DNA from 4 places in the Kutzneria viridogrisea DSM 43870 genome. Region 4 is predicted to be linked to each of the others. Evidence: riboswitches for the same ligand, from Rfam matches in the RefSeq annotation. Region 4 holds a riboswitch; each other region holds the start of a gene.
The links. A riboswitch is a leader RNA that binds a small molecule or an ion and turns the genes downstream of it on or off. The one in region 4 is predicted to bind cobalamin.
Positions count from the first base shown of each region.

Region 1: linked by a shared signal. The riboswitch ahead of nicT (Nickel transporter NicT) and the one ahead of KALB_RS16290 (ribonucleoside-diphosphate reductase subunit alpha) in region 4 are both predicted to bind cobalamin.
Region 2: linked by a shared signal. The riboswitch ahead of KALB_RS07200 (cobalt-precorrin-4/precorrin-4 C(11)-methyltransferase) and the one ahead of KALB_RS16290 (ribonucleoside-diphosphate reductase subunit alpha) in region 4 are both predicted to bind cobalamin.
Region 3: linked by a shared signal. The riboswitch ahead of metE (5-methyltetrahydropteroyltriglutamate--homocysteine S-methyltransferase) and the one ahead of KALB_RS16290 (ribonucleoside-diphosphate reductase subunit alpha) in region 4 are both predicted to bind cobalamin.

Region 1 is NZ_CP007155.1:4,429,964-4,435,593, reverse strand. It holds gene KALB_RS19510 (TetR/AcrR family transcriptional regulator) at 1-305, shown strand, start outside; gene KALB_RS19505 (GDSL-type esterase/lipase family protein) at 310-1,485, shown strand; gene nicT (Nickel transporter NicT) at 1,510-2,619, opposite strand; cobalamin riboswitch at 2,761-2,978, opposite strand; gene KALB_RS19495 (MbtH family protein) at 3,083-3,283, opposite strand; gene KALB_RS19490 (MFS transporter) at 3,289-4,533, opposite strand; gene KALB_RS19485 (non-ribosomal peptide synthase/polyketide synthase) at 4,530-5,630, opposite strand, start outside.
Region 2 is NZ_CP007155.1:1,546,269-1,551,898, reverse strand. It holds gene KALB_RS07220 (DNA glycosylase AlkZ-like family protein) at 1-852, shown strand, start outside; gene KALB_RS07215 (helix-turn-helix transcriptional regulator) at 869-1,864, shown strand; gene KALB_RS07210 (sugar isomerase domain-containing protein) at 1,831-2,583, opposite strand; gene KALB_RS07205 (precorrin-8X methylmutase) at 2,670-3,215, opposite strand; cobalamin riboswitch at 3,285-3,459, shown strand; gene KALB_RS07200 (cobalt-precorrin-4/precorrin-4 C(11)-methyltransferase) at 3,527-4,345, shown strand; gene cobJ (precorrin-3B C(17)-methyltransferase) at 4,342-5,085, shown strand; gene cobA (uroporphyrinogen-III C-methyltransferase) at 5,082-5,630, shown strand, end outside.
Region 3 is NZ_CP007155.1:2,253,832-2,259,461, forward strand. It holds gene KALB_RS10210 (TetR/AcrR family transcriptional regulator C-terminal domain-containing protein) at 1-391, opposite strand, end outside; gene KALB_RS10215 (nucleotide disphospho-sugar-binding domain-containing protein) at 483-1,616, shown strand; gene KALB_RS47520 (hypothetical protein) at 1,674-2,108, shown strand; gene KALB_RS47525 (TetR/AcrR family transcriptional regulator) at 2,105-2,674, shown strand; cobalamin riboswitch at 2,701-2,916, shown strand; gene metE (5-methyltetrahydropteroyltriglutamate--homocysteine S-methyltransferase) at 3,038-5,269, shown strand; gene KALB_RS10235 (MarR family winged helix-turn-helix transcriptional regulator) at 5,391-5,630, shown strand, end outside.
Region 4 is NZ_CP007155.1:3,627,637-3,633,266, reverse strand. It holds gene KALB_RS16300 (acyl-CoA dehydrogenase family protein) at 1-1,037, opposite strand, end outside; gene KALB_RS16295 (CoA-acylating methylmalonate-semialdehyde dehydrogenase) at 1,043-2,539, opposite strand; cobalamin riboswitch at 2,573-2,703, opposite strand; cobalamin riboswitch at 2,804-3,011, shown strand; gene KALB_RS16290 (ribonucleoside-diphosphate reductase subunit alpha) at 3,249-5,630, shown strand, end outside.

The sequences.
Region 1 (5,630 bases), 800 kb from region 4:
CCGCGGCCCAGCTGCGGCTCAGCCCGGAGGCGGCGGCCGCCAGCGCCGGTGGCAGGCACGCACAGATGACGCGGGCGATCCTGCGCGGCTACGACCTGACGGAGCCGGAGCAGACGCACGCGGTCCGGCTGCTGGGCAGCGTCTTCCACGGCTACGTCAGCCTGGAACTGTCCGGCGGGTTCAGCCACAGCGCCCCGGACTCGCAGGTGACCTGGACGAGGATCCTGGACGCCCTCGACGCCCTGCTGCGGAACTGGCCCGCACCGGCGGAGCCGGACCACGCGAACACTTCGACCAACAGGTAGAGCGATGCACAGCAAGCACGACTGGATCACCACGCCCGTCACCGCGGACCTCCTGCGCGGCGCCATCGAGGTGGAGCGCACCGAGCACGGCGTGCTGCCGCACCGGCTGCCCGCCTGGGCCCGCGCCCAGTACTCCGACGGGCAACTGGCCATGGCCGAGTCCCAGCCCTCCGGGGTACGGCTGGTCTTCCGCACCAGGGCCACCGCCGTCGAACTGGACGCGCGGCCCACCAAGCGGGCCTACGTGGGCGTCCCACCCCTCCCGGACGGCCTGTACGACCTACTCGTCGACGGCCGCCTGGTCGGCCAGGGCAGCGTTCCGGGCGGAAACACGCTGACCATCGACATGGCCACCGGGACCGCCGAGCACCAGCCCGGCACGGCCGGCACCCTGCGCTTCACCGGCCTGCCCGAGGGCGTCAAGGACCTCGAGATCTGGCTGCCGCACAACGAGACCACCGAACTCCTCGCCCTGCGCACCGACTCGCCCGTCGAGCCCGCACCGGACCGGGGCCGCCGGGTGTGGCTCCACCACGGCAGCTCGATCAGCCACGGCTCCAACGCCGCCAGCCCCACCACCATCTGGCCCGCGCTCGCCGCCTCGCTCGGCGGCGTGGAACTGGTCAACCTCGGCATGGGCGGCAGCGCCCTGCTCGACCCGTTCACCGCCCGCACCATGCGCGACACCCCCGCCGACCTGATCAGCGTCAAGATCGGCATCAACCTGGTCAACGCCGACCTGATGCGCCTGCGCGCCTTCATCCCCGCCGTGCACGGCTTCCTTGACACCATCCGCGAAGGCCACCCCAGCACGCCGCTGCTGGTCGTCTCGCCCATCCTGTGCCCCATCCACGAGGACACGCCGGGTCCCAGCGCCCCGGACTTCAGCACCGGCCAACTGCGGTTCCGGGCCACGGGCGATCCGGCGGACCGTGCGAGCGGGAAACTGACCCTGGGCGTCATCCGGGACGAACTGGCCCGGATCGTCGCGCAGCGGGCCGCCCAGGATCCGAACCTGCACTACCTGGACGGCCGCGCGCTCTACGGTGAGTCGGACTCCACCGAGTTGCCGCTGCCCGACGACCTCCACCCGGACGCCGCCACCCACCGCCGCATCGGCGAGCGCTTCGCCAAGCTGGCCTTCACCGCCAACGGCGCCTTCGTGGGCCTCGGCGCCTGAAACCTGGTTGGTGGGCCCGACCAGCTACTGGTGGCCGATCCCCTGGCCGAACCGCGTGGTCCAGCGCTGTTCCACCCCGGCGATCCGCCAGTAGGCGATGGCCACCGCCCACACCGCGACGAACAGGCCCACGATGACGAACCCGACGTTGTTGAGGTCCAGGTCGGCGATCCAGCCCGTGACCGGGTCGGTGAGGCCGAGCTTGTCCCGCAGCAGGCCGATCAGCTCGATGCTGCCGATCAGCAGGGCGACGGCCACCGACAGGCCGGTGATCACGATGTTGTAGTAGACCTTGCGCACCGGGTTGGCGAAGGCCCACTGGTAGGCGAAGTTCATGAACGTGCCGTCCAGCGTGTCCAGCAGGGTCATGCCCGCGGCGAACAGCAGCGGCAGCACCACGATCACGTACCACGGCAGCCCGCTGGCGGCCCCGCTGCCCGCCAGCACCAACAGCGTGACCTCGGTCGCGGTGTCGAAGCCGATCCCGAACAGCAGCCCAACCGGGTACATCTGGCCCGGCCGGCTGATCGAGCGGGTGACCCGGCCCAGGAAGCGGTTGAACAGCCCGCGCTCGTTGAGCCTGGCCTCCAGTTCGGCCTCGTCGAAGCGGTCGTGGCGCATCGAGCGCCAGACCCGCACGATGCCCACCAGCGCCACCAGGTTCAGCGCGCCGATCAGGTACAGGAACAGCCCGGACACGCTGGTGCCGATCAGCCCGAGGACCTGGTGGGTGCTGGAGTCCTCGTCGGTGAGCGTGCCGACCACGCGGGTGCCGACCGCGATCAGCACCGCGAGTACCAGCACCACCGTCGAGTGGCCGAGGGCGAACCAGAACCCGACCGACACGGGCTTCTTGCCGTCGGCCATCAGCTTGCGGGTGGTGTTGTCGATGGCGGCGATGTGGTCGGCGTCGAAGGCGTGCCGCAGCCCGAGGGTGTAGGCGGTGACGCCCAACCCGATGCCGAACACCTGGGTGCCCACCGCGTAGTGGCCGGGGATGACGGCGAGCAGCAGCATCCCCCAAGCCACCACGTGCAGCAGGGCGATCACGGCGAACACCCCGCCGATGCGCACCCAGTCCCGCCGGGTGCCCAGCATCGGGGTGCGGGCGGGAGCGCGGTCAGTCGCGGACATGCCGACCGCCTCCCGTTCCGGGACGGGTGGCGGCGAGCGGGGGCTGGCGCACGGCTCTCTCCTCGTGAGCGTGGGGAGAGGTCCGGTGACCGGTCGCGACCGTGAGCCCGCCCGAGCGACTCCGGACCTCGCGCGCGCCGGGCGGCACACGCACCGGTGGCAGGTCTTCGGACTCGCGGGCACCCGCCGGATCACTCCGGCGGTCCTACTGGCCGTCGCTTCCCAGGCCGTGCGGCCCAGTGCTCGATGACGGCGGTCGTTCCCACTCACCGCTGCGGGGCAGTCCCGGTCTCACACCGGGTTCCCTGTTGCCTCACCAGCTCGCGGGGAACTGGTGAACCACTGGCGGAGGCAGCCTAGCTGCCAACCAGTGGCAGTTGACAGGCCGCGGGTCAGAACGGCCTGGCCGTAGCGGCGGCCGGGGGCTGTGCCCGAGCCGGGTTCGGCCCGGGCACAGCGCTGGTCAGCTGTTGGCGGCCATCTGCTCGCGCAGGCTGCGCGGGCGCATGTCGGTCCACACCTCGTCCACGTAGCTCATGCACTCCTGCTTGCTGCCCTGCTTGCCCACTGCTCGCCACCCGGCGGGCACCTCGTTGTCCAGCGGCCACAGCGAGTACTGCTCCTCGTCGTTGACCAGCACCTGGTAGCTGATGTCGTCTCGCACTGTCGTCACCTTTCTTGTTGAGGCAGAAACCCGGCCAGTGGTGTGGCTTCGGCCTGTCGGGGGAATCGGCGCAGCGTCCTGTTCGCCGTAGCCAGCACGGCCAGCAGCGCGATGCCCCCGGTACACACCAGCACGGCGACCTCCCCGCCAGCCAGTTCCACGAGCAGACCGCCCACCGCGGGTCCGGCCGTGCTGGCGATGCCCGCGACGACGCTCATCACCCCAGCTGTGCGGCCCCGGAGTTCGTCGGGGGTGAGCAGCAACTGGTAGGTCATGATCGTCGTGTTGGCGGTCGGGGTGAGCAGGGACATGCCGCAGAACAGGGCACCGAGCAGGTAGCCGTTGTGCAGCACGAGGGCCAGCGGGGTGAGCGCGACCAGCGCCCAGAACACGCTGATGATCGACAGGTACGGGCTGAGCACCTTGAGCAGCCAGGGAGCGAGCAGGGCGCCCAGCATGCCCCCGACCCCGAGCACGGAGGCCATCAGCCCGATCTCGAACTCCGGCACCCCGCGCTGCCGGGCCAGGGCGACCACGACCAGGTAGTAGGCGTAGAAGAAGAAGTTCAGGCTGACCGCGCACAGGGCGATCACGCGGAGCAGCGGCTGCCGCACCAGCCAGCGCAGGCCCGCCGCGATCTCCAGGTGCAGCTCGCGCAGGGGCGCGCGGGCACGCTCCTGCTTCGGCATCTTCAGGAACAGCAGGCCGACGAAGGCCAGGGTGTGCGTCACGGCGTCCAGTGCGAACGGCAGCCACGCGCGGATTCCGTACAACACACCGCCGAGCGCGTTGCCCGTCATCTGGCCGAAGTACCCGCGCGCCGAGTTCAGCGCGACGGCCTGCCCCAACTGCTCGGCGGGCACCACCCTGGGCAGGCTCGCCTCCTCCGCGGGTTCGAACAGGGCACGGCAGGTCCCCATCACCGCGGCGACCCCGGCCATCAGCGGCACGTCGGCCACGCCCAGCCACAGCGCCACGACCAGCGCCGCGACGGCCACGGCCTGCGCCGCCTCGCAGCACAGCATCAGCCGCTTGCGGTCCCAGCGGTCGGCCAGCGCCCCCGCGGGCAGACCGGCCAGCAACTGGGCCGCCGAGTCGATGCCCATCACCAGGCCAGCCGCCACCGGGGACTGGGTCACCGCCAGCACCAGCAACGGGAAAGCCAGCACCGAGGCGCTGAACCCCAGCTCGGCCAGCGCCTGGCTGCCCCACAGCACCTGGTAGTTGCGGTTGCGCGAGAGCGGGATCATCGGGCACCGCCCCGGCAGTCACCGGCGATGTGCCGCAGCGCGGTGGCGAAGTCGGCGGCGACGGCCTCGATGGTGGCCTCGTCGAACAGGTCGGGCTGGTAGTACCAGGCGAAGCCGAGCCGTCCGCCGGTCACCCCGCCGACCACCTCCACCGGGTGCGAGCCCCGGTCGGCCGGGTCCTGGTCCTGACCGAGGGATCCCAGCGAGGCCCGGTACAGCCCGTCGAGCTCCTGGTCCCCGGTCGCGTCCCACTGCCCGAGGTAGTTGAACGCCAGCCGGGGGCCGGTACGGGTCAGCCGTTCCCGTACCTGTGGGGCACCGAGGTAGCGCAGCGCGCCGAACCCGAACCCGTTACCAGGTGTGGCGCGGAGTTGCCTGCGCACCGACTTGACCAGTCCCCGCCACTCCCCCGCAGTCACGTCGAGGGCGACCGGGAACACGGTGGTGAACCAGCCCACGGTCCGGGACAGGTCGATGTCGTCGAGGATGTCCTCGCGCCCGTGTCCTTCCAGGTCGATGCTGATCCGGTCGCGCCCGGTCCACCGTGTCAGTGCCCAGGCGAGCGCGGCGAGCAGCACGTCGTTCACCCGCGTGCGGTAGACCGTGGGCGCCCTGCGCAGCAGCGTGTCCGTGTCCTCGGCGTCGAGTTCGACCGAGACCGCCCGGGACGCCACGCCCCGGACCGGCACGTCGCGATCCAGTGGCAGGGCGCCGTCATCGAGTGCGGCGGCCCAGTGTTCGACCTCGCCGTCCAGTGCGCCGCTCACGGCGTACACGCCACTGCGCCGCGCCCACTCCCGGAACGAGGTGGACTTGGCGCCGAGGTCGATCCGCTCGCCACCCGCCGCCTGCCGGTAGCCGGTGTCGAGGTCCTCCACCAGGATCCGCCACGAGACCCCGTCCACAACCAGGTGGTGGGCCACCAGCAACAGGTGCGACCGCAAGTCCGCGCCGAGGTCGAACAGCACCGCCTTGAGCAGTGGACCCCGCCCCAGGTCGAAGCCCGCGTGCACCTCGTCGGCGATCTTCCGCATCGCGGTCGACCGCTCGCGTTCGTCCAGTGTGGACAGATCGTGCACTTCGAGTAGTTCCACCGG
Region 2 (5,630 bases), 2.1 Mb from region 4:
GCCGCCGAGCTGTGGCCGTGGAGCGAGGCCGACGCGCAGGCCCGGCTGCTCTGGCCGAGGTCGCGGACCAGCACCGGCGGGCTCACCCCGTTGGCGACCTACCGGCTGCTGGCCGAGTCGCTGCGCTCGATCGTGGTCGGGCCGATGACCAAGGGGGCCGCCAGCGCCGCGCTGACCAAGCTGGTGCCGCCGGAGCAGACCCGCTGGTGCCCCGGCTGCAAGTCCCAGCACGTGTACGAGCAGCCGTTCCGGCTCGCCGCGCTGCCCGCCGGGCTGGGCATCGAACCGGGTGAGTCCCCGCTGACCCTTGTGCACGCGCACAACGCGAAGGGCGTGCCCGAGCAGTCCGCGGGGGCCGAGCGCCTGATGCGCGCCTACCTGCGCTTCCTGGGACCGGCGACGCCGACCGAGGTGGCCAAGTGGCTGGACACCTCCGCCGCCGAGGTGCGCGGCCGCTGGCCGCAGGGGTTGGCGGAGGTCAGGGTGGACGGCCGCAAGTGCTGGCTGCCCAGCGACCGCCTCGACGACCTGGTCTCGGCGCAGCCCCCGGAGCTGGTCCGCCTGCTGCCCACCTCCGACCCGTTCCTCCAGGCGCGCGACCGGGCCGTTGTGCTGCCGCACAAGGAGCAGCAGAAGACCCTGTGGACGATCCTGGGCAGCCCGGGCGCCGTGCTGGTCGACGGGGAGGTGCTCGGCGTGTGGCGGGCCAAGCTCGGCCGGAAGGACCGCCTGGACGTCACGATCACGCAGTTCGGGGAGCTGGACCCGCCCGCGCGGGAGGCGGCGCGGGCCGAGGCCGAGCGGGTGGCGGGAGTTCGCGGGGTGCCTTCGGTCAGCGTCTCGTTCAGCTGAGACGACAATGCGCGGTATGCGCGCGAGCCGTCTGCTGTCCACCCTGCTGCTGTTGCAGACCCGGGGCCGGATGACCGCGCAGGAACTGGCGGACGAGCTGGAGGTCTCGGTGCGCACGGTGTACCGGGACGTCGAGTCGCTGTCGGCGGCCGGGGTTCCGGTGTACGCCGACCGCGGGCCGACCGGCGGCTACCAGCTGCTGGACGGCTACCGGACCAGGTTGACCGGGCTGACCTCGGACGAGGCCGACTCGCTGTTCCTGGCGGGTATGCCGGGACCGGCCGCCGAGCTGGGCCTGGGCACGGTGGTGGCCACGGCCGAGCTCAAGCTGCTGGCGGCGCTGCCCGCGGAGCTGCGCAGCAGGGCGAGCCGGATCAGGGAGCGGTTCCACCTGGACGCCCCGGGCTGGCTGCGCGAGGCCGACCAGGCCCCGCACCTGGCCGAGATCGCCGAGGCGGTGTGGAACCAGCGCGTGCTGGAGCTGCGCTACCGCAGGTGGGCCAAGCCCCGCGAGGTGACCCGCCGGGTCCGCCCGCTGGGCGTCGTGCTCAAGGCGGGCACCTGGTACCTGGTGGCGCTGGCCGACGAGGACCTGCGCACCTACCGGGTGTCCAACGTGCTGGCGGTGCAGACCCTGGACGAGCGGTTCGACCGGCCCGCGGACTTCGACCTGCCGGGCTACTGGCAGGAGTGGGCGGAGCAGTTCGAGGCCAGGATGCGCGGGCAGCAGGCGGTGATCCGGGTCTCGCCGGAGGCCATGGGCTGGCTGCGGGCCCTGCTGGGCACGTTCGCCGCGGACGCCGTGCGGGCCAGCGCCGGGGAGCCGGGGCCGGACGGCTGGGTGCGCGCGGTGCTGCCGATCGAGTCGGTCCGGCACGCCCACGTGGAGCTGCTCAAGTTCGGCGGCATGGTGGAGGTGCTCGAACCCGCCGAGCTGCGCGAGCTCATGGTCAGGACCGCGGGTGAGCTGGCCGCGCTCTACGAGGGATCGCGGCGGATCCTGCCCTCGTAGCGCTGCTCCAGCTCGCGGTTGTGCGCGTCGCCCTCGGGCACGTTGGCGGACAGGTAGACCGGCGGGGTCTGGCCCGCCGCCAGGATCAGCGCCGCCGCATCGGCCAGCATCATCTGCGCCGCCATCGCCGCGGTGATCGAGGAGATGGCGCAGACCGCCCCGCCGGTGGGCAGCGGCAGCAGGGTGTCGCCCATCGGGCCGCAGTTGTCGATCACCACGTCGGCCAGGTCGTGCAGGTGCTTGCCGGAGGGGTGCCGGGAGGCCACCGCCGTGGCGTGGTCCAGGGAGGTGAACGCGATCAGCCCGTGCCCGCGCCGCTTGACCAGGCTGGCCATCTCCACGGTGGAGCCGTTGCCCCCGGAGTTGGAGGCGATCACGAACAGGTCCCCGTCCTGGACCGGGGCCAGCTCGTAGATCCGGTGCGCGATGGCCGGGTCCCGCTCCACGTACTTGTCCAGTGCGCCCGCCGGGGTGTCCCCGTAGGTCACCACGTCCCGCAGCGACAGCTTGTTCGTGGGGATCAGCCCGCCCGCGCGCCCGGCGATCTCCATGACCAGGCCCTGCGAGTGACCGGTACCGAAGGCGTGCACCACCCCGCCGCCCAGCACGCACTGGGCCACCAGCCCGGCCGCCGCCGCGATCGGCTCGCGCTGGGTGCGGACCAGCCGGTCGATCACCTCGTGCGCCGCCGCGAGGAACCCGTCCTGGTTGACTGCCATCCGCACGCACCCCATCGCCGTTGACGGTTTACCGGTGATCTTGCCGTCACGTTACCGATAAACAGTGCTGGGCGGGAGTCCGCAGCTCAGGCGTACAGCAACGCGTTCACGGCGGCCGTGGCCAGTGCCGCCCCACCGCGCTCGCCCCGGTTGGTCAGCGCGGGCACCCCGCTCTCGCGCAGCGCCCGCTTGGCCTCGACCGCGCCGACGAACCCGGCGGGCAGGGCGATGACCAGCGCCGGGCGCAGCGCCCCCGAGGCGCACAGCCCGGCCAGCTCGTTGACGGCCGCGAAGTCCTGGCCCAGCGCGAACACCGCGCCCTGCGCGTACTGCCCGGCCAGTGCCCCGATGCCGCCCTCGGTCTCGGCCGCGATGTGCGCGGGGCGGCTGGTGACGCCCGCCGCGACCATGCGCACATCGGTGATCAGCGGCACACCTGAGGTCAGCGCGCGCCTGCCCGACTCCAGCGCCCGCTCGTCCACGAGCAGGTCCCCCGCCCAGCTCGGATCCGCGGTGGTGTGCACGAGCCGCTCCACAACCGCCCTGGACAGGACTGGCAAACCGGACGTGTCGACCCGGGATCGCAGGATCCGGTACGACTCCTGCTCGATCGGATGCCGAACCCGTGCCACCGCAACTCCCTCTCTCCGACAGCCCGCGACCACCGTAGTCGGCGGTATGACCAGCGCCGAACGTCGGTTAACCTGCTCCGCGAGCGTGGTGACGGGAAGCCGGTGCGAATCCGGCGCGGTCCCGCCACTGTGACCGGGGAGCCGCCCCCCACGAGGCAGCCACTGGGACCCGAAGGGTCCCGGGAAGGCAGGGGGACGGCGCCGATCCGGGAGCCAGGAGACCGGCCACGCGAGAGGGACACGCGTCGCACGGAGGATGTGATGGCTGCTCGCAGGGCTGGTTCGCGCGCGCGGACCAGGGCGAGGTCGCGGTGATCTCCTTTGTCGGAGCCGGACCGGGCGCGGCCGACCTGATGACCTTCCGCGGCGCGGCCCGGCTGGCCCGCGCCGAGGTCGTGGTGTGGGCCTCCTCGTTGATCCCGGCCGAGGTCCTGGAGCACGCCAACCCGAGTGCGGAGCGGCACGACTCGGCGGGCATGACCCTGGAGGACGTGCTCGCCGTGTACGCCAGGCATCCCGAGGCCGCGATCGTGCGCCTGCACAGCGGGGACACCAGCGTGTACGGGGCGATCGGCGAGCAGATCGCGTGGTGCCGCAGCACCGGCCGCGAGTACGAGATCGTGCCCGGGGTGGGCTCGCTCAGCGCAGCCGCCGCCGCGATCGGCCGGGAGCTGACCGCCCCGGGCGTGGCGCAGAGCATCGTGCAGACCCGGTTGGCCGGGGGCAGGACGGCCGCGTCCATGCCGGCGGGCGAGTCGGTGGCCGCCTTCGCCGGGCACCGCACGACCATGGCCGTGTACCTGTCCGCCCAGCGCCCCGCACAACTCCAGGCCGAACTGCTGGCCGAGGGGCGCGGCTACGCCCCCGGGACCCCGGCCGTCGTGGTGGCCAAGGCGAGCTGGCCGGACGAGCGGGTCATCACCACCACCGTGGGCGGCCTGGCCGAGGACCTGGCCGCCTCGGGCATCCGCACGGCGGCACTGGTCCTGGTCGGCGACGCGCTGGGCGAGATCGAGCCGCAGCGGACCAGGCTGTACGACCCGCGGTACTCGCACGGTTGTCGTCGGCGGTCCACCGAGGGCAGCACCGAGGGCCGCGCCATCCCGGTCGAGAAGCGGAGGCTGCCGTGACGGGCCTGCTCACGGTGGTCGGACTCGGTCCCGGCGCCGCCGAACACCGCACCCCCGCCGCGGCCCAGGCCGTGCGCGAGGCCGAGGTCGTGCTCGGCTACTCCGCCTACATCGACGCCTGCGCCGACCTGCTCGGCGCCGGGCAGACCGTGCTGCGCGGGCGGATGACCGAGGAGTCGCGCCGCGCGGAGCAGGCCGTGGCCCTGGCGGCGGCCGGGCACCGCGTCGCGCTGGTGTCCTCCGGGGACGCCGGGGTGTACGGCATGGCCACGCTGGCGCTGAGCACCGCCGCCGAACTGCCCGTGGCGCGGCGCCCCGAGGTGCGCGTGCTGCCCGGGGTCACCGCGGCCCTGGCCTCCTCCGCGCTGGTCGGGGCCCCGCTGGCGCACGACTTCGCCTGCCTGACCCTGTCCAGCCTGCTCACCCCGTGGGAGGAGGTCGAGCGCAGACTGCGCGCGGTGGCCGCCGCCGACCTGGCGCTCGCCCTGTACAACCCGCGCTCGGCGGGGCGGACCTGGCAGCTCGACCGGGCACGTGAGGTGCTGTTGGAGCACCGCGGGCCCGGCACGCAGGTCGCGCTGGTCACCGACGCGGCCCGCCCCGAGCAGCACGTGCGGCTGACCACCCTGGGCGAGCTGGACAGCTCGGTGGTGGGCATGACCACCACGGTGCTGGTCGGCGCCTCGGCCACGCGCCGGCTCGGCGACTGGCTGGTCACCCCGCGGGCGGCCGGGGCGTGACGGTTCACCTGGTCGGCGCCGGACCCGGCGATCCCGGCCTGCTGACCTGCCGTGCCGCCGAACTGCTCGGCAGCGCCGAGGTCGTGGTCTACGACCGGCCCTCAATGGCCGACATCCTGGCGCTGGCCGGTACCGGGGACAAACGCTGCGTTGGCAAGTCCGGCAGCCGACCCGCCTGGCCGCAGGCCGAGGTCAACCAACTGCTGGTGGACCTGGGCCGGGCGGGCCGCGAGGTGGTGCGGCTCAAGGCGGGCGATCCGTTCGTGGTGTCGCGGGGCGGCGAGGAGGCACTGGCCCTGGCCGGGGCGGGCGTGCCGTTCGAGGTGGTGCCCGGCATCTCGGCGGCGATCGCGGCGCCCGCGCTGGCGGGTATCCCGGTGATGGTCCGCCAGATCGCCACGACCCTCACCGTGGTCGCGGGCAACGAGGACCCCGAGTACCGCCAGCGCATCGACTGGTCGGCGGTGGCCGCGGTGGGCGGCACGGTGGTGGTGCTCACCGGCCGGTCCGCGCTGCGCGGCATCGCCGAGGAACTGCTGGCCGCG
Region 3 (5,630 bases), 1.4 Mb from region 4:
AGCGCGCGGCCAGCTCGGGCGGGATGCCCAGCTCCGCGAGTCCCGCCAGGTGCTCCTGCATGGCGGCCTGGGTCCTTGGCGTGCCGGGGATGTACGAGGCGACCAGCCGGGCCCCGTCGCGGTGGGCCAGCATCGCGGTGCGCAGCCGTTGCGCGAAACCCGTGTACGCCTCGGGCCAGTCGGCGGTCGCCGTCCAGTTGCGCAGCGCCGGTTCGACGACCTTGACGGCCACCGCCGTGAGCAGTTCGTGCTTGCTCTTGACGTGCCAGTACAGGGCGCCGCGCTGCACGCCGAGCCGGTCGGTGAGCGCTCGGGTGGTGAACCCGTCCAGCCCGACCTCGTTGAGCAGCGCGACTGCCTCGTCGATCACCTGTTCCCGCCGCAGCGGCATGCGCGGACCCCCTTCGGCCTTGACGGCCCGAGCCTAGCGCACTACCTTGAGCGGCGCTCAATTGAGCGCCGCTCAAGTGATGGGGGAAATCATGAAACTGCTGTTCACGGCCTTGCCGGGGTCCGGTCTGTTCCTGCCCACGGTGCCGCTGGCCTGGGCTGCGCGGGCCGCGGGCCACGAGGTGCTGGTGATCAACAACGGGCTGGGGGCCGGTGCCGCGGTCGGTGCCGGGCTGCCCACCGTGGACGTGCTGCCCGAGCGCGACCTGTGGGCCGAGTTCATGGAGTCCGTCGCCGGTCACGTCACGCCAGGGGACAACGACGGCGGGGTCACGATCTCGGGTGGGTTCGGCTGGTTCGGCGAGCAGATCCTCGAACCCGCGCTGGCGGTCGCGCGCGGGTTCGCCCCGGACGTGGTGGTGTCCACCCTGGAGCAGGGCGCGGGTCCGCTGATCGCCGGTGAGCTGGGTGTGTCGCTGGTGGAGCAGGGCATCCGGCTGGGCTGGGCCGGAACGGGGGAGCACGCGGTGGGCACCCGCAAGGCGATCCTGGACAGGTTGGAGGAGCGGCGGACCTGGCTGGGCCTCGCGCCCCCGGCCGCGCCCAGCGCCACCATCGACGTGCGCCCGCCGAGCATGGGCGGGCTGGCCACCGACAGCCAGTGGCTCATGCGGTACGTGCCGTACAACGAGACTCGCCTGCTGCCCGCCTGGGTCACCGACCGGCCGAGCCGCCCGCGCGTGTGCCTGACCCTGGGCAGCGTGCTGCCGCAGCTCGGCGGGCTTGCCACGCTGCGGGATCTGCTCGCCGCACTGTCCACGATGGACATCGAGGTGCTGGTCGCCGCCGGGGAGGTGGATCTCGGTCCGCTGCCGGACAACGCCCGTGCGCTGGGCTGGATGCCGCTGGGTGCGTTGATGCCGACCTGCTCGGCGATCGTGCACCACGGCGGTTCCGCCACCACGGCGACCCCGCTGGCGTACGGCGTGCCGCAGCTGATCATCGCCAGTTTCGCCGACCAGCCGCTCAACGCGGAGCTGGCCGCCAAGCGGGGCGTGGCGATCAGCATCCCGCCCGCCGAGGTCACGCCGGAGCTGGTGCGCGAGTCGCTGGCCAGGCTGCTGCGTGAACCGGGCTTCGCGCGGGCTGCCAACGAGGTCCGTGACGAGATCGCGGCGCAGCCCGCGCCGAGCTCGATCGTGGGCCGGATCGAGCAGGTGGCTTGACAGTCCGGTGTGCGTACAACGTAAGCTTACGTTGTACGCACGCCGGAGGGGGATGTTGTGAGCACTGTTGCCGTTGTCCTGGCGCTGCTGTGGGTGGGCTGGCTGGTGCTCACCGAGTGGGTGCCGATGTTCCCGCTCAACGACCTGGCGGTGTCCGATGTCGGCGACCGGGTGCGGGCCGCGCTGATGAACTACCCGGTCGGGCTGGCGATCGCGGGCGGCATGGCGTTGGGGCAGACCTGGTCCACGGTCCTCGCGACCGTCCTCAGTGGACTGACGATCGTCGGCAACGCCGTCTGCTGGTGGCTGCCGTACTTCGGCCTGATCCGGAACGAGCCGATGCGGCGGGCGTACCAGCGGGAGTACAGCCGCACGCTGAAGGTCCTGCCCACACGGGGGCGCGCCGTGGTGCCCGACTTGCAGCACGTGGTCGTCACGGTCGGGTGCTGGGCGCTGTTCGGTACCTGCCTGACGGCTACGCTCGTGGGGTGACGGAGAAGTCCCGCGGTGGCCGCAAGCCCCTGCTCAGTCAGGAGTCCATCCTCGCGGCAGCCGTGCGCGTGCTGGGCGCCGAGGGGCTGGACGCGCTGACGATGCGGCGGCTGGGCACCGAGTTGGGCGTGGCGGCGATGTCGCTGTACCGGCACGTGCCCAACCGGGACGCCCTGCTGGCGCTGGTGGTCAACGAGTTGTTCGCGCGGGCGATGGAAGCGGTGCGGGTCGACGGCGGGGTCGCGCGGCGGCTCACTGAGCTGGCCCGCGCCTACCGCGAGGTGTTGTTGGCGCACCCCGGGGCGGTGCCGCTGCTGGCCACCCACCCGGTGGACCTCGAACTGGGCGAGTCCTTGCTGGCCAAGCTGTTCGACGGGGACGAGCGCGTGGTCACGGCGGTGCAGTCGGTGGCGGTGTTCGTGCTGGGCCACGCGCTGGCCCAGGTCGGCACGCCACACCAGGACGGCCGCCCGACCCGATCGGCTGATCGCGGGTACTACGACCAGTGGTTCGAGGCCGGGCTGGCCGCCATGGTGCGGGGCTTCAGCGCGGAGTTGCCAAGCTGACTCTTGTCAACGGCCGTGCAGTCGCTAGGCTCACAACCGCCAGTGGTTCGCCGTGCCCGCGGTCTGGGTGCGGCGAGGCAACAGGGAACCCGGTGCGATTCCGGGACTGCCCCGCAGCGGTGAGTGGGAACGACCGCCGTCATGAAGCACTGGGCGAGAGCCTGGGAAGCGACGGCCAGTAGGTCCGGGTCCGTGCCCGGGTGCCCGCGAGTCCGAAGACCTGCCACAGGTGCGCGTGCCGCCGGTACGCGCTGGTCCGGGGCCTCTCGGGTGGGCTCGCGCGGACGTTGGCGGAGCACTTCTGTGCCCGCTGTCCTCGCGTGCACGCCGTGATGTGGCCCACAGGCTCGCGAGGAGAGAGCTGTGGCTGAACTGAGGACGACGGTGCTGGGCTATCCCAGGATCGGTCCACGTCGGGAACTCAAGCGTGCGTTGGAGAACTACTGGTCCGGGCGGGGGACTCAGGCCGAGTTGCTGGAGGTCGCCGCGAAGCTGCGCGCGGACACCTGGCGCGAGCTGTCGCGGTCCCTGGACTCCGTGCCCGGCAACACCTTCTCCTTCTACGACCAGGTGCTGGACACCGCCGTGCTGTTCGACGCGGTGCCGCGGCGCTTCCGCGAGCTCGGACTGTCCGAACTAGACACCTACTTCGCGATGGCCCGCGGTCGCGACGGCGCCGCCGCGATGGAGCTGACCAAGTGGTTCGACACCAACTACCACTACCTGGTGCCGGAGCTGTCCGCCGACACGAAGTTCGCGCTGGTCGGCGACAAGCCCGTCCAGGAGTTCACCGAGGCGCTGGCCCAGGGCGTGCACACCCGTCCCGTGCTGGTCGGCCCGGCGACCTTCCTGTTGCTGTCCAAGGGAACCGAGCCCGGTTTCGCGCCGATCACGCTGATCGACCAGCTGGTGGACCGCTACGCCGAACTGCTCGGCAAGCTCGCCGACGCGGGCGCCGAATGGGTCCAGTTGGACGAGCACGCCTATGCCGCCGACCGCGGTGAGGCCGAACTCGACGCACTGCGCAGGGCGTACGACAAGCTCGGCAAGCTGGCCAACCGCCCGCGCCTGCTCGTCGCCGGCGGCTACGGGGACCTCGGGCCCGCACTGGCCGTGCTCGCCGAGTCCCCGGTCGAGGCCATCGCCGTGGACCTGGTCTCCGCGCCCGACACCGTGCGCCGCATCGCCGGGCTGACCTCGTTGCGGGACAAGACCTTGCTCGCGGGCGTGGTGGACGGCCGCAACGTGTGGCGCACCGATCTGCGGGCCGCCGCCTCGGTCTGCGCGAGCCTGCTCGGCTCGGTCGGCTCGCTCACCGTGTCCAGTTCCACCTCGCTGCTGCACGTGCCGTACGACCTGGACGCCGAGACCGGTCTCGAACCGGAGGTCCGCGGCAGGCTGGCCTTCGCCAGGCAGAAGCTCGCCGAGATCGCGACCCTGGGCAGGGCCCTGCACGCGGGCGCCTCGATCCAGAACGGGGCCGTGCCAGCGGCCGGTTCTCGTGACGAGCAGGTCCGCGCCAGGATCGCCGCGCTGACCCCGCAGCACCGCCGTCGCGTCGACTACTCCGAGCGCGCCGCCGCGCAGCAGGAGCGCCTCGGCCTGCCGCCGCTGGCCACCACGACCATCGGCTCCTTCCCACAGACCACCGAGATCCGCAAGGCACGGGCCGAGGTCCGCGCCGGTCGACTGTCCGAACAGGACTACCAGCAGCGGATGCGCGAGGAGATCGAGCGCGTCATCCGGTTGCAGGAGGAGATCGGGCTGGACGTGCTGGTGCACGGCGAGCCCGAGCGCAACGACATGGTGCAGTACTTCGCGGAGAACCTCGTCGGCTTCGCCGCGACCGAGCTGGGCTGGGTGCAGTCCTACGGCTCGCGCTGCGTGCGGCCGCCGATCCTGCACGGGGACGTGTCCCGGCGCAACCCGATCACCGTGGAGTGGACGGCCCACGCGCAGTCGCTGACCAGCAAGCCGGTCAAGGGCATGCTCACCGGCCCGGTGACCATTCTCGCCTGGTCCTTCGTGCGTGACGACCAGCCGCTGGCCGACACCGCGCAGCAGGTCGCGCTCGCGCTGCGGGATGAGATCACCGACCTGGAGGCGGCCGGGATCGGCGTGGTCCAGGTCGACGAGCCCGCGCTGCGCGAACTGCTGCCGCTGCGCGCCGAGGACCGGCCCGCGTACCTGGAGTGGGCGGTGGAGTCCTTCCGGCTGGCCACCTCCGGGGCCGCGAGCGCCACGCAGATCCACACGCACCTGTGCTACTCCGAGTTCGGGGACGTGATCGGCGCGATCGACGGGCTGGACGCCGACGTCACCACGATCGAGGCGGCCCGGTCCAGGATGGAGGTCCTGGACGACCTGCGCGCGATCGGCTTCCGGCGCGGGGTCGGGCCCGGGGTGTACGACATCCACTCCCCGCTGGTGCCCGCCGAGCACGAGGTCACCGAGCTGCTGAGGGCCGCCGTGCAGGCGGTGCCCGCCGAGCGGCTGTGGGTCAACCCCGACTGCGGGCTGAAGACCCGCGACTACGCCGAGGTCGAGCCCGCGCTGCGGGCGCTGGTCGGCTCCGCCCGCGCACTGCGCGGCTGAGCACCGGACGAGCGGCCGGGTCGGGACCTGCCGACCCGGCCACTCGTTCGTGCCCATATGGTCGGGCGAGTTAGGCTGCTCGCGTGTCAACCAGGTTGGGCGACGGCGAGGGCGGGGCACGATGACCGGCTACTACACGCTGCGGGAGACCGAGAAGGCCGTCGGCGAGCGGCTCGGCGGCCTGCGGATCGACGTCGAGGCCATGATGGCACTGTCCAACCTGCACCGGACCGCGCTGGTCGTGCGCAACCACTTCGAGCAGTCCGTGCTGCGCGACGTCGACCTGTCCTGGACGGGGTTCGTCGTGCTGTGGGTGGTGTGGATCTGGGGTGACATCGAGACCCGGCACGTCGCCGAGGAG
Region 4 (5,630 bases):
CCGTACTCGGCCAGGTAACCGTAACCGCCGTGCAGTTGCAGCGCCCGGTTGGCCACCGCGAACCCGGTGTCGGTGGCGAACCGCTTGGCCATGGCGCACAATTCCACCGCGCGCGGGTCCCCGGAGTCCAGGGCCGTTGCCGCCCGCCACAACAGGGTCCTGGCCGCCTCCAGCTCGGTGTCCATGTCCGCCAACTGGAACCTCAGGGCCTGCGAGCGGATCAGGTTGGTGCCAAAGGCCTTGCGGGTCTCCAGGTAGGCGATCGCCTGGCGCAGTGCGGCCTGGCCGCCGCCCAGGGAGCAGGCCCCGATGTTGAGCCGCCCGCCGTTGAGCCCGCGCATGGCGATCTTGAACCCGTCGCCCTCCGCGCCCAGCCGGTTGGCCACCGGGACCCGGACGCCATCGAAGATCACCTGCCGGGTGGGCTGGGCGTTCCAGCCCATCTTCTTCTCGTTGGGGCCGAAGGACAATCCCGGCGAGCCCTTCTCCACGACGAGCGCCGAGACGCCGCGCGCCCCGTTGCCCGAGGTGCGCACCATGACCACGTACACCTCGGAGGTACCCGCCCCGGAGATGAACTGCTTGACCCCGTCGACCACGTAGTGGTCCCCGTCACGCACCGCCCGGGTGCGCAGAGCGGCGGCATCCGAACCGGCCTCGGGCTCGGTCAGGCAGTAACTGCCCAGGGACTGCATGGAGCACAGGTTGGGCACCCAGCGGGCGCGCTGCGCGTCGTTGCCGAAGGTGTCGACCATCCAGGCGACCATGTTGTGGATGGACAGGTAGCCCGCGATGGACGGGCAGCCCGTGGCCAGCGCCTCGAAGATCAGCGCGGCGTCCATCCTGGACAGTCCGCTGCCGCCGAGGTCCTCGCGCACGTAGACCCCGCCCATGCCCAGTTCGGCGGCCTTGCGCAGCACGTCGACCGGGAAGTGCTTGTCCTGGTCCCACTGCACGGCGTTGGGCGCCAAGTGCTCCTGGGCGAACTCCGCGGCGGTGGCCGCGATGGCCCGTTGGTCCTCGCTGAGGGTGAACACCGGGCTCACGCCATCGTCGGGATAACGAAGCTGGCACCCTGCCTGGTGCCCGCTGGCCAGCGCGTGGTGACCGTCTTGGTCTTGGTGTAGAACCGGATCGAGTCCGGTCCGTGCTGGTTGAGGTCGCCGAACCCGGACCGCTTCCAGCCGCCGAAGGTGTGGTAGGCAACGGGAACCGGGATCGGCACGTTGACGCCGATCATGCCGGTGTCCACCCGCCGGGTGAAGTCCCGCGCGGTGTCCCCGTCCCTGGTGAAGATCGCCACCCCGTTGCCGTACTCGTGCTCGGTGGGCAGCCGCAGCGCCTGCTCGTAGTCGCCGGCGCGCACGATGGACAGCACCGGGCCGAAGATCTCCTCGCGGTAGATCCTCATGTCCGTACCGACGTTGTCGAACAGACTGCCGCCGAGGAAGAATCCCTTCTCGTGTCCGGGCAACACGAAGTCGCGGCCGTCCACCACCAGTGCGGCGCCTTCGTCCACACCGGACTGGATGTACTCGCGGACCCGGTCCACGGCCTGACGGGTGACCAGCGGCCCGTAGTCGGCGGTCTCGTCCTGGGAGGTGCCGATCTTCAGCGCCCGCACGCGCGGGATCAGCTTGTCCAGCAAGGCTTCCGCGGTCTGCTCGCCGACCGGCACGGCCACCGAGATCGCCATGCAGCGCTCACCGGCCGAGCCGTAGCCCGCGCCGATCAGGGCGTCCACGGCCTGGTCCAGGTCCGCGTCCGGCATGATGATCATGTGGTTCTTGGCCCCGCCGAAGCACTGCGCGCGCTTGCCGTGCGCCGCGGCGGTCGAGTAGATGTACTGCGCGATCTCGGAGGAGCCGACAAAGCCCACTGCCCGCACACGGGAATCGGTGAGCAGCGTGTCCACGGCCTCCTTGCCGCCGTTGACCACGTTGAACACGCCCGGCGGCAGACCAGCCTCCAGGAACAGCTCGGCCAGCCGCAGCGGCACGGAGGGGTCGCGCTCGGAAGGCTTGAGCACGAAGGCGTTGCCGCAGGCGATCGCGGGGGCGGCCTTCCACAGCGGGATCATCGCGGGGAAGTTGAACGGGGTGATGCCCGCGACCACGCCCAGCGGCTGGCGCAGGGAGTGCACGTCGATGCCGGTGCCCGCGCCGTCGGTGAACTCACCCTTGAGCAGGTGCGGAATGCCCGCGGCGAACTCCACGACCTCGAGCCCGCGCTGGATGTCCCCGCGCGCGTCGGGCACGGTCTTGCCGTGCTCGCTGGCCAGCAGCCTGGCCAGCGGGTCCATCTCGCGCTGCACCAGGTCCAGGAAGCGCAGCAGCACGCGCGCGCGGCGCTGCGGGTTCCAGGCGGCCCACTCCTGCTGAGCCCGCTCGGCGTCGGCGATGGCCGCCTCGGTCTCGGCCCGGTCGGCCAGCGGCACCCGCGCCTGGACCTGACCGGTGTTGGGGTCCCACACGTCACCGAAGGCACCAGAGCTGCCCGGAATGTGCTTGCCACCAACGAAGTGCGTCAATTCGCGCATGACTGCCATGCGTGTCTTCTCCATCCTCGTGGACAACACGTGACGGCCACGGCCGGTGTCTGACTCCCGGGGCTGCACCCGGTCACAGTGGCGGGACCGCGCTGGACTCGCACCAGCTTCCCTGCACCGCGGCTCGATTTCGGACCATAGAGTAGGACGTCCGACTATGTCGATGCCGACTGTCGGAACCCTGAGGAGATCCCGGTCACCCCGCGCCGACACACCGCCATCTTGGGTTGCGCACGAGAGCCCACCCCTACATGTAGTATCTGCCGCGTCGATGGTTCGCCGGGCGCTCAACCCGGCGAGGCAAGAGGGAACCCGGTGCGAATCCGGGACTGCCCCGCAGCGGTGAGTGGGAACGACCGCCGTCAGACAGCACTGGGCGTGAGCCTGGGAAGCGACGGCCAGTAGGTCCGGGTACGCCCGGCCGCCCACGAGTCCGAAGACCTGCCATCGGTGTGCGCGCCACCGGCGCGCACGTCCGGTGTCCCGAGGGAGGGCAGCGTGCACAGGTCGCGGCCGCGCCGCGCACTGACGCCGCACCCGCTGGAGACCGGGCCTTTGGTCGGATCGAGCGAGGAGACCGGCGTGACCCAGTTACCACCCACGGGCTGAGCCCGGCTCCCCGCACTCCCCCACTTCACCGGTGGCCGCCGTCCTGGCCACCGGGCGTACACACCTGCCCTGAACAACCTGGAGCTCCCTCATGTCCGTGCAGTCCGAGGCGGGCGGCCGACTGGCCGCCGCCGGCGACACACCCTCGACGGTGCACGTCATCCGCCGCAACGGCGACGTGTCCGCCTTCGACCCCGCCAAGATCTCCACCGCGCTGGCCAAGGCCTGGCTCGCCGTGGAGGGCGCCGAGGCGGGCGCCTCCTCCCGGGTCCGCGAGGTGGTCGCCGAGCTGACCGGCCAGGTCGAGCTGGCACTGATGCGCCACGCCGGGCCCGAGCGCCCGCTGCACATCGAGCAGATCCAGGACCAGGTGGAGCTGGCACTGATGCGCGACGGGCACCACAAGGTGGCCCGCGCCTACGTGCTGTACCGCGAGGAGCACGCCAAGGCCCGCGAGGTGGAGCCGCAGGCGGCGCCGAGCCGCCCGGCGATCTCGGTGCGCCGCCCCGACGGCACGGTCGAGCCGCTGGACGCCGGCCGCCTGGAGCTGGTGATCACCGAGGCCTGCGCCGGACTGGAGGCGGTCTCGGCGGCGGCCGTGCTGACCGAGACCCGGCGCAACCTCTACGACGGCATCACCGCCGAGGAGCTGACCCTCGCGCCGGTGATGGCCGCGCGCACGATGGTCGAGAACGACCCGAACTACTCGCTGGTCAGCGCCCGGCTGCTGCTGGACAAGGCGCGGGCCGAGGCGCTGAGCTACCTCGCCGGCCAGGCGCGCACCGCCAGCCACGCGGAGATGACCGGGCTGTACCCGGGCTACTTCGCCGAGTTCGTGGCCAAGGGCATCGAACTGGGCCAGTTGGAGCCCGAGCTGGGCACCTTCGACCTGGCCCGGCTGGGCGCCGCCCTGCTGCCCGACGGGGACCTGCGGTTCCAGTTCCTGGGCCTGCAAACCCTGTACGACCGCTACCTGCTGCACCACGCGGGCACCCGCTACGAGCTGCCGCAGGCGTTCTTCATGCGGGTGGCCATGGGCCTGGCGCTGCGCGAGGACGACCGGGACGCGCGCGCGATCGAGTTCTACACCCTGTTGTCCAGCTTCGACTTCATGTGCTCCACGCCGACGCTGTTCAACTCGGGCACGACCCGCCCACAGCTGTCCTCCTGCTTCCTGACCACCGTGGACGACGACCTCACCAGCATCTTCCACGGCATCAGCAACAACGCCCTGCTCTCCAAGTACGCGGGCGGGCTGGGCAACGACTGGACCCCGGTGCGCGGCATCGGCGCGCACATCAAGGGCACCAATGGGTCCTCGCAGGGCGTCGTGCCCTTCCTGAAGATCGCCAACGACACGGCGGTCGCGGTGAATCAGGGAGGAAAACGGAAGGGCGCGGTCTGCGCCTACCTGGAGACCTGGCACGTGGACATCGAGGAGTTCCTCGATCTGCGCAAGAACACCGGTGACGACCGGCGGCGCACCCACGACATGAACACCGCGAACTGGGTGCCCGACGAGTTCCTGCGCCGGGTGCGGGCCGACGGCCAGTGGACCCTGTTCTCCCCCGACGAGGTGCCCGAGCTGCACGACAGCTACGGCAACGTCTTCGCGCAGCGCTACCGCGAGTACGAGGCCGCCGCCGACCGCGGTGAGATCAAGGTGTACCGCAGGGTCAAGGCCAAGGACCTGTGGCGGCGCATGCTGACCATGCTGTTCGAGACCGGCCACCCGTGGATCACCTTCAAGGACCCGTGCAACCTGCGTTCCCCGCAGCAGCACTCGGGTGTGGTGCACTCCTCCAACCTGTGCACCGAGATCACCCTGAACACCACGGTCGATGAGGTCGCGGTCTGCAACCTGGGGTCGATCAACCTGGCCCAGCACGTCACCCCGGAGGGCATCGACCACGCCCGCCTGGAGCGCACGGTCCGCACCGCGGTCCGCATGCTGGACAACGTGATCGACGTGAACTTCTACACGATCCCGGAGGCACGCCGGTCCAATCTGCGCCACCGCCCGGTAGGCATGGGCCTGATGGGCTTCCAGGACGCGCTCTACACCCTGCGCCTGCCGATGAGCTCGCAGGAGGCGGTGGAGTTCGCCGACCGCAGCATGGAGGAGATCAGCTACTACGCGATCTCGGCCTCCACCGACCTGGCCGAGCAGCGCGGCCGGTACGAGTCCTTCGAGGGTTCCCTGTGGAGCCAGGGCATTCTGCCGATCGACTCCATCCAGCTGCTGGCCGACGCCCGCGGCGCCGACCTTGAGATGGACCGTTCATCCACTTTGGACTGGGACAGCCTGCGCGAGCGCGTGCGCACCGTGGGCATGCGCAACTCCAACGTGATGGCCATCGCGCCCACCGCGACGATCGCCAACATCTGCGGGGTCGGCCAGTCCATCGAACCGCTCTACCGCAACCTGTACGTGAAGTCGAACATGTCCGGTGACTTCACCGTGGTCAACCCG